DNA from 2 places in the Mesorhizobium robiniae genome. Region 1 is predicted to be linked to the other one. Evidence: riboswitches for the same ligand, from Rfam matches in the RefSeq annotation. Region 1 holds a riboswitch; the other holds the start of a gene.
What was found. A riboswitch is a leader RNA that binds a small molecule or an ion and turns the genes downstream of it on or off. The one in region 1 is predicted to bind cobalamin.

Region 1 (4,900 bases):
AACATCGACGGCAAATGGGTGGCGTAGGTCTGCCCGGCGGCGCGCTCGGCTGAAGTCAGGTCGGAAAAGACTGGGCCGTGGACGCGCCCGTCGCGCGACCAGGTCTCGGCTCCGGCCCGCAGGCCACCGGAAAACTCCGGCGCATCATTGTCGGCGTGACGGGCCCATTCGGGATCGTCATGCCGCCCCATCAGGCCGCGGCCATAGATCGGCACCAGCCGCGACAGGTCCTTGTGAACACCAGGGCAATGCAGGCACTCGTTGAAGTTCTCCCAGAAGATCTTCCAGTTGCAGTTCATCACCTTGCGCAGCACATGGCCCGACACCAGCGTTTCCAGCGGCCAGTTGGCGAGATCGCCGGATGCGGGATCGAAGGATGTTTCAGCCGAACCGGCGGCATCCTCCTCCAGATTGACGAAGATAAAACCGCGCCATACCGACAGGTCTACGCGATAGAGCGGGTGATCGGCCTTGTCGAAACCTTCGGGCAGCGATTTCGACGGCACCCGCACGAGATCGCCGCGCAGCGAATAGGACCAAGCGTGGTAGGGACAGGTGATCAGCCGCGCCTTCAACCGTCCCTCGCTCTCCCGGCAGAGCTGCGAGCCGCGATGCCGGCAGGTGTTGTGGAAGGCTCGCAGCTCGCCGGTCTCGTCGCGCAGCACGACGATCTCCTGCGTGCCGACACGGAATGTCCTGAAAGCCAGCGGCTGCGCAAGGTCAACCTCGCGGCAGACGAGCAGCCAGCTTCGATACCAGATGGCGTCGAGATCGCGCTGATGGACGTCGGCGTCCCAGTACGCCGATGACGGCAGTGCCGGTTCAAGCCGGGTCAAACCGCTATAGGGATCGTGCTCGCTCTGGCTGGGTTGCATGGCTGGCTCCTGTTATGGGCCAGCCGACACCCCGGCAAATCTTTTGTCAATTGGGGCGACAGCATTGCCGGATTCGGTCGTGATGCCTAATCATGCAGGAAGCAAAGGGATTGGGACATGGCCGCACGACAGATGTCGCTAACAGCCGAACTGGTGGCGCGCTGTTGGCGCGAGATCGAGGATGCCGGTCCCGATCCGGATGCGGCGCATCTGGACGACCGCGACTATGACGCAATGCTCGACGAATTCCAGGCTGAACTCCCAACCTCCGAACCGCTGTGGTTGTTCGGCTATGGCTCATTGATCTGGAAGCCGGAAATCGACCACGTCGAGGAACGTGTCGCCGTAGCGCGCGGCTGGCACAGATCTTTTTGCATGAACATGACGCGCTGGCGCGGCACCAAGCAGAGCCCGGGGCTGATGATGGCGCTGAACCGTGGCGGACAGTGCAAGGGTGTAGCCTTTCGGCTGAGCGATGGCGATCGCCGGGCGCAGCTCGACAAGCTTTTTCGGCGTGAGGTGACGCTGAAGCCGACGAGCTATCGTCCGCGCCTGCTCTCGCTGGCAAGCGACAGCGGGCCGTTCAAGGCGCTGGCCTTTGTCATCAACCGCAAGGGGACGACCTATGCCGGACCGCTCGGGGAAGAAGAGGTGGTCGAAAAGCTCTCGACATCCTGCGGGCACTGGGGATCAGGCGCCGACTACCTCTACAACACGGTGAAAAACCTGGAAGAGCGCGGCATTCACGACCGCCATCTGTGGCGGCTGCAGCAGCTGGTTGCCGAGCGGATCAGTGCCTCGAGGCCTTGAGACCGCATGGCGCATTCACGCTGGTAACGGGCGGAATTTGGTTTGCCGGCCGCGACGATTCTGCCTATAGTCAAAGCTGTCGTCGGTTCCGTTAGGGACCAAGAGGGAATGCGGTGAGGGTAAATTTCTTGCCCAATGCCGTGGCTGCCCCCGCAACTGTGTGCGGTAGTCCTCTCCATATGCCACTGAAGAGTTTCTTCGGGAAGGTGGGGAAGGGCGCTGATCCGCGAGCCAGGAGACCTGCCGGCGACAGGAGAACTGACTTCTATGCCCTCGGGTGGAGGGCGAAAGGACAAGACATGAATACCGCTTCCGTCTCGCTCGGCGCTTCCGTCTCCTCGCAGTCGCGCTTCATGCAGCTGGCGCTTGCTGCATTTCTCGGCATTTTCGTCATGGGCTTTGTCGGCTTCTCGCATATCGATGCGGTCCACAATGCCGCCCACGATTATCGCCATTCGATGGCGTTTCCCTGCCACTGACGAGGGGCTGACATCATGACACTGTTTCGCAACGTCGTGTTCATCGCGGCGATCGCAGGGCTTGTGGCCGGCGTCGTCCTCGCCTGCATGCAGGCCTATGCCACCGTGCCGCTGATCCTGAAGGCGGAGGTCTACGAACAGGCCGGCGGAGGCCACACGCATGACCATGCCGCTGTCCCCGCCGCAGATACCAATGCCATGGCCAGCGCCGCACCGGCGCCGGCCGAAGTTGCCGCTCCAGAAGACGACGGCTGGGCGCCGGCCGATGGTTTTGAGCGCTTTGCCTTCAACGTGGTTGCCAATGTCGTCACTGGCATCGGCTTTGCGCTGATCCTGGTGGCCGCTTCGGAGTTCGCCGGCGGCATTGGCAATTGGCGTCAGGGCCTGTTCTGGGGCCTGGCCGGCTTCGCCGTGTTCACGCTCGCTCCAAACCTTGGCTTGCCGCCCGAACTGCCGGCGATGCCGGCCGCCGATCTCACCCAGCGCCAGATCTGGTGGATGGCGACAGTGGTGGCGACGGCCGCCGGTCTCGGCTTGCTCGCCTTCCGCAAGTCGCTGCCGCTGGCGCTGCTTGCCGTGGCGTTGATCGTGGCGCCGCATATCGTCGGCGCGCCGCAGCCCGACAGTTTCGAGTCGCCGATTCCGGAAGGCTTGCACCACCAGTTCGTGGTGGCGGTGACGCTGACCAATCTGGTGTTCTGGCTGGTGCTCGGCGCCGTCGTCGGCGTGGTGCGTGGCCGCTTGACCGGTACAGCGACCGGCCTGCGCGACAGCTTTGCCTGATCGCGTTGCTTCTGGCGGGATGCTGACCCTGGTCATCGGCGGTGCGCGCTCCGGCAAGAGCGCGCATGCCGAAAGACTGGTGACGGCCTGTCCGGCGCCATGGGCCTATATCGCCACGGCGCAAGCCTATGACGACGAGATGCGCGAGCGCATCGCGCTGCACCGGTCGCGGCGCGGCGGGGGCTGGACAACCGTCGACGCGCCGCTCGATCTCATCGGCGCGATCGAGGCGCTGCCTGACGGCCGGCCTGTCCTGATCGACTGCCTGACGCTGTGGCTGGCCAACCATATGCTGGCCGAACACGACATCGAGGCCGAATGCCAGGGGCTGGCGGATGTGCTGTCGCGACCGCGCGGGCCATGGTTCGTGGTTTCCAACGAGGTCGGCCAGGGCATCGTGCCGGATAATGCGCTCGCCCGTCGGTTTCGCGACGCCGCCGGCCGGCTCAACCAGCAGGTCGCGGCCGTGGCCGACACGGTGCTGATGATGGTGGCGGGGCTGCCGCTCAAGGTGAAATGACATGGCCGATACTATCGATCCCAAGGACGAGGAACGCCACCGCGCCAAGATGGCCAAGCGCAAGGCAGTGCAGGACGCCGAGGTCGCGGCAAAGACGGTCGAGAAGGGGCTGCTGATCGTCAACACCGGTCCAGGCAAGGGCAAGACCACCGCCGCCTTCGGGCTGGCGCTGAGGATGCTCGGCTACGGCAAGCGCGTCGGCGTCGTCCAGTTTATCAAGGGCAAATGGCACACCGGCGAGAAGGACGCTTTTGCGGCTTTCGGCGATCGGGTCGTTTGGCACACGATGGGCGAGGGTTTTACCTGGGAGACGCAAGATCTGCAGCGTGACATCGCTGCCGCCGAAGCCGCCTGGGCCAAGGTGCTCGAGCTGATGGCCGACCCGTCGATCAGCCTTCTGGTGCTCGACGAGCTGAACATCGCGCTGCGCTACGACTATCTCGATCTGGACAAGGTGGTGGCGGCGCTGAAAGGCCGCCGCGATGGGCTGCATGTCGTCGTCACCGGCCGCAACGCCAAGCCGGCGCTGGTCGATGCCGCCGATCTCGTCACCGAGATGGGCGTGACCAAGCATCACTTTTCCGCCGGCGTGAAGGCGCAGCAAGGCATAGAGTTCTGAGAGGTTTGCCCGCTTGCTGGGTAGGGCTGTACGGGGAGAAGTGCCCGGCAGGGCGATGAGGGGCAGCGCAAACCTGAAGCGATTGGCCACGTCGTGGTCCGAAATCAGTTGCTTTGTGCCGGCAGTTATGCTAGGAATTTATTCATGGTGCAGATTCGCGCCAGCGACCTGCCCTTGAGGCAGGTTTTTGTTTCGCCGATCTCGACCGGATTAAGCGTCACGCAGCGATGACGATCACCGACAGCAAGCCGAACAGCGCGATCAGCAGAAGGTCGGCCGTCCGGTAGAGTTTCAGCGCTCGCCTGATGTCGGCGCTCTCGATATCGCGGCGGCCGCCTTCGCCCATGAACGCGTCGTCGACCATGACGCCGTCATACGACCGCGGCCCGGCAAGTGCCAGGCCGAGCGCGCCGGCCATCGCTGCTTCCGGCCAACCGGCATTGGGCGAGCGGTGCTTTTTCGCGTCGCGCTGCACGGTGCGCCAGGCGTTGCCGGCATCGGCGTCTTTGACGAAGAAAGAGGCACCCACGATGAGCAGTGCGGTCAGCCGCGACGCCGGCAGGTTGATCAGATCGTCGAAGCGCGCTGCCGCCCGGCCGAAGGCCTCGTGGCGCGGGGTGCGGTGGCCGATCATCGAATCGGCGGTGTTGGCGGCCTTGTAGGCGACGCCGCCGGCCAGCCCGCCGACGCCGATCCAGAAGACGGGAGCAACGACGCCGTCGGAAAAATTCTCGGCCAGGCTTTCGATCGCCGCGCGGCAGACGCCTGATCTGTCCAGCTTTTTAGGATCGCGGCCGACGATCCGTGAGACGGC
Region 2 (4,900 bases), on a different contig from region 1:
GCGATCCATGAGCGACGGGCCGGCAGCGCAGTCGCCCTGGCAGACGGTCACCATCACCAGCATCGAAAAGCGCACGCCGCGCGTCACCAGCTTTTTCCTCCAGCCGTCGCGGCCTTTCGCCTATCGTGCCGGGCAGCATGTCGATGTCAGGCTGACGGCGCCGGACGGCTACCAGGCGCGCCGCTCCTACTCCATAGCCTCGGCGCCGGAAGCCGGCGAGACGATCGAGCTGGCGATCGAAAAGCTCGATGACGGCGAGGTCTCGCCCTTCTTCCACGAGGTCGCTGCGGTCGGCGACGAGGTCGAGTTGCGCGGACCGCTCGGCGGCCACTTCGTCTGGTCCGACAGCGACGGCGGCCCGCTTCTGCTGGTCGGCGGCGGGTCGGGCGTGGTGCCGCTGATGGCGATGATCCGTCATCGTGCCGCGCGGAAATCGACGGTGCCCGCGGCGTTGCTGTTTTCCGCGCGGGTCTGGGACGAGGTGATCTTTCGCGACGAGCTGATCGATTTCCACGCTAGCCGGGACGGCTTCGATCTGGTGCTGACGCTGACGCGCGAGGCCGCCCGCCGCCCGGCGGACTATTCGCGGCGGGTCGATGTTGCGATGATAGAGCAATCGATGATGCGGCTTCCGGCACCGCCAAGTTTCGCCTTTGTCTGCGGCTCGAATGCCTTCGTGTCGGCCGCCGCCCAGGCGCTGATCGATGCCGGCGTTCCGGCAGGCCTCATCCGCACCGAGCGCTACGGGGTCTGATGCATGTCGCGCAAAAATGTGCCGCGGTTTTGCGATAACGATATGCGTCGCATGATGCCGGTCAGACGCGACGCGCTCTGGGCGCCTGCCTTTCAGGCCTCGATTTCCAACGCCGACAGCGGCTTCGAACAGCAGGCAAGAATGAAGCCGTCGTCGATCTCGTGATCGAGGATGCCGCCATTGTGGCTCATCTCGACTGTGCCTGAGACCTTTTTCACCTTGCAGGTTCCACACAGGCCGAACTCGCAGGCCGCCGGAATGCGCACGCCCGAAGCGCGCGCCGTCTGCAGCACGGTCTGGCCGGCAACGCAGTCGGCATCGATATCCGAAAGCGAAAAGCGGATCGGTGTTGCGGCCTCGGTAGGGGCTTCGATCCCACCCTCTGCCGGCCCACCCTTTGCCGGCGAGCCGAACGGGGCCGGTATTTCCTCCACCACTGGAGCCGCAAAGCTTTCCTGATGATAGTTGGTCATGTCGAAGCCGGCGGCCTCCAGCATCTGCCGCACGGCGCGCATGAACGGGTCGGGGCCGCAGCAGAAGATTTCCCGCTCGCGAAAATCCGGTGCCAGCAGCGGCAGCCGTATCGCGTCGATCCGGCCCATATGGCCGAACCAGCCCTCGCGGCTGGAGCGCTCCTCGATCATGAAGCCGAGCGTCAGGCCCGGCATGCGGCTGCCGAGCAGCTCGAGTTCCTTGCGGAAGATGATCTCCTCGGGCTTTCGCGCGCAGTTGACGAAGCCGACATCGGTCCAGGGCGCGCAGTCGTTTAGCCAGCGCAGCATCGACATCATCGGCGTCACGCCGGAGCCGGCCGAAATGAACAGATATTTGGCCGCGGGATGGCTGTGCAGCGAAAAGTCGCCCGCCGGCCCATAGGCCTTCACGTGAACGCCGGGCTTGAGATTGTCGAACATCCAGCGCGTGCCGACGCTGCCGGCCTGCGCCTTCACCGTCACCGCGATCGAGAATGGCCGCGACGGCGAGGACGACAGCGTATAGGTTCGCATTAGCGGTCCGTCGGCGGTCGGCAGCTCCAGCGTCACGAACTGCCCCGGTCTGTAGCGGAACCAGGTCTGGTTGTCGGAGCGGAAGGTGAAGGTCTTCACGTCAGGCGCCTCGTCGCTGACGCCGATCACTTCCAGAACCTGGAGCCTGTCGTTCCAGGGCGCCATATCGTCGAGATGGCGGTAGAGCCCGAGATCCGTCATTGCGTTCATCTCTTCACGTTTCTCTTCAGGCGACGCTGCGCAGCGCCGGCCGGCCGTCCTCGGCAAGGCGCGGTCCGATAAACGAGGCGTACCATTCGACGAACTGGATGACGCCGCCCTCATGCAGTTCCGAATAAGGGCCGGGCTCGTAAGCCGGCGACAGGATGCCGAAGGCGTTTTCCTCGACGATGCGGCGGTCCTGGTCGTTGGTCTCGGTCCATACATGGGTGAGTTCGGCAAGGTCGTAATCGACGCCTTCGACCGCGTTCCTATGGACCAGCCATTTGGTCGTCACGGCGGTTTCCGTGGCGCTGATCGGCAGCACGCGGAAGGTGACCGCATGATCGCCGAGGATGTGGTTCCAGGTCGTCGGATAGTGATAGAGCAGCAGCGAGCCGATACGGTCCGTGGAAACGCTGTCGGAAAGGTTCTTCTTCACGGCGCGTCTTCCCGTCATCGTATAGCTGACGGCGTCGCGCAGCAGCGGCGCGCGGGTGGCGCGGTACTGTCCGGCCGGATCGATGCGGAACTTGCTCGGCAGGCCCGCTGCCTCGCATATCGCCCAGTGCGCCAGCATCTCCGGATCGCTGTCGGCGCCCTGCACGCCGGTCACGGTCGGCGCTTCCGGGAATGTCTTGCACAGTTCCGGATGATTGCCGGCGCAATGATAGCACTCGCGGTTGTTTTCCCAGACGAGCTTCCAGTTGCCCTTCTCGACGATGGTCGATTCGAAGGCGACCTTTGCCTCGCGCAGCCGGTGCGGCAATAGGTAAGGTTCGATCATGGCGCGCATCGGCGCGAAATCGGCGGGCTCCTTGGCCAGGCAGATGAAGATGTAGCCGCCGACGCTCTCGCAAGCGACCGGCTTCAGGCCGAACTGGCTTTTGTCGAAACTGTCCGCCATCTGGCGGGCGAACAGAAGCCGGCCGTCCAGCTCGTAGGTCCATTGGTGATAAGGGCAGACGAGCTTCGCCGCCGTGCCCTTGTCGGCATTGCAGACGCGGCTGCCGCGATGCCGGCAGGAGTTGTGGAAGGCATTGATCTTGCCTTGCTGGTCGCGGACCAGCACAACCGGATAATCGCCGATCTGGGCGGTGATATAGCTGCCCGGCTTCGGCAATTCGCAATCATGGCCGATGAACAGCCAGTCGCGATACCAGATCAGCTCCATGTCGAGCTTGAAGAAATCAGGATCGGTGTAGAAGGGCTGTTCGAGCGAAAAGCCTTGCCTGCGGCCGTGCAAGAGCCTCAGCATGTCGTTGCGCGCATCCATGTCCTGTCCTCGCTTTCGTCGCATCGGCCCGAAAATCGGAATCGATTTTCGGAAAGCACTATGCGCAGATTCAAAGTCTTGGAGCGTACTTTGTGCGTCCAAGTGGACGCACGTCGCTCCAAGGACTGAACTGGTGGTGATGGAGGAAGGATCGGCCGCAGGCGAGTGAAGAACCGGCATGCATCATCCACCTCTTGACCGCCCACCGCGATCAGTCGAGTTCAACACCTCGGGCTGGTTTCCGGGCTCTGGAGTGTCCTTGCGGGCGGTCGCGACACCTTCCCAGGCTTGTGGCCCAGTGGTCTCCCGTTGCGACTTGAACTCCACCACCGTTGCGGGGGCAGCGCCGGGTTCTGACCGGCTTCCCAATTCTCCGCTTCGTCGTCACCAAGCGGCACCTGAGATGGCGTGATCTAATCATGACGGCCGGCCGACTGTCGGCATGAAAGCGACATCGTATCCATGCGGCGCGACACAGCCGGCCAAACCTGCAGGTTGGCAATAGCAGGGCTGGGACCCCATTTTTCGGCGGCCATTGCTGGCGGTCGTGGCATCGAATCCGACCCGCGGCGGAGGCAAAGAAGGTTAACAGTTTCCAAAAGTGACTATTAGCCACTATTAAAATCGAACCGAACGGTTCGTTTCTGTTGACAATGCGTGCATGACGCTGTGAACGCAGGTCCGCCAATCCGTCAAATGGGCTAATAGTGAATTTGGCTTAAGTGTTTGAAAACAAAAACTAAAGCGATGCAGATAGAAGCACCTGGTACAATTTCAAGGTGTAGATTCTTGGTCCACACGGAACAACTTCGTGATTGGAATCTGCCGGATGGCCTTCCCAGATAGGGGTCGTCCGAACGACGCGAATTCCTTCCAAGACACGCCGCTAGACGGACCGAAAACTAAGATACTGGAGTACCAAAAATGAAAAAGATTGCTCTTACTGCCGTCGCCGTTTTGGCCATCACCGGCAGCGCCTTTGCCGGGAGCGACCATTATGGGTCCAACGGCGCCAACCAGCCGACTGCTGCGGTCGACAGCTCTTACACGGCTTCCATTCAGAAGCCGGCTCACGCTGAAAAGCCCGTTGTCCAGGGCGCCGACCGTAACCTTTTCGGCAATTAACAGCTGATCCCACCATTAACAGCTGATCCCAGACAGCGGCGGCCAAGTCCGCCGCGAGGGATCTGACAAATCTGGAGTACTAGAAATGAAAAAGATCATTCTTGCCACCGCCGCCATTTTGGCCATCTCCGGCAGCGCTTTTGCCGGTAGCGACAACTTTGGATCTAACGGCGCCAACCAGCCGGCGGTTGCGGTCGACAGCTCGTATACGGCTTCGGTTCAGAATTCTGCTTCGGCGCAGAATCCGGTTCCGGCTGACGAGAAGCCCGTCCACGGCAGCGACCGTAACCTCTTCGGCCGCTAACAGCGACTTGAAAGCGCAAGAGCGGCGGGCTTTGCCCGCCGCTCTTGTTTTTTGGCTTCGCCAAACTGCTTATATCGGCAGTCTTGCTGCCGTTCTCAGGCCGCCTTTGCTTCCGCTTCGTGAAGCGTGAAGGACCGCCCGTCCGTATCGAAGATGTGGAGGTCGCCGGCGTCCGCACTCAGCCGCAGCTTTGCCCCACGTTTGACCTCGACATTGCCGGGCAGCTTGGTCACCAG

Region 2: another riboswitch for cobalamin. It lies ahead of ABID19_RS08405 (aromatic ring-hydroxylating oxygenase subunit alpha); the one in region 1 lies ahead of ABID19_RS12510 (CbtB domain-containing protein).

What each region holds. Positions count from the first base shown of each region.
Region 1 covers NZ_JBEPMC010000004.1:129,692-134,591, forward strand. Annotated here, with positions in the region: gene ABID19_RS12500 (aromatic ring-hydroxylating oxygenase subunit alpha) at 1-875, opposite strand, end outside; gene ABID19_RS12505 (gamma-glutamylcyclotransferase) at 993-1,685, shown strand; cobalamin riboswitch at 1,752-1,947, shown strand; gene ABID19_RS12510 (CbtB domain-containing protein) at 1,985-2,164, shown strand; gene ABID19_RS12515 (CbtA family protein) at 2,180-2,947, shown strand; gene cobU (bifunctional adenosylcobinamide kinase/adenosylcobinamide-phosphate guanylyltransferase) at 2,967-3,467, shown strand; gene cobO (cob(I)yrinic acid a,c-diamide adenosyltransferase) at 3,469-4,086, shown strand; gene cbiB (adenosylcobinamide-phosphate synthase CbiB) at 4,304-4,900, opposite strand, start outside.
Region 2 covers NZ_JBEPMC010000003.1:61,915-66,814, reverse strand. Annotated here, with positions in the region: gene ABID19_RS08420 (molybdopterin-dependent oxidoreductase) at 1-11, shown strand, start outside; gene ABID19_RS08415 (FAD-binding oxidoreductase) at 8-754, shown strand; gene ABID19_RS08410 (FAD-binding oxidoreductase) at 847-1,962, opposite strand; gene ABID19_RS08405 (aromatic ring-hydroxylating oxygenase subunit alpha) at 1,988-3,235, opposite strand; cobalamin riboswitch at 3,451-3,652, opposite strand; gene ABID19_RS08400 (DUF680 domain-containing protein) at 4,160-4,360, shown strand; gene ABID19_RS08395 (DUF680 domain-containing protein) at 4,446-4,664, shown strand; gene ABID19_RS08390 (ABC transporter ATP-binding protein) at 4,760-4,900, opposite strand, start outside.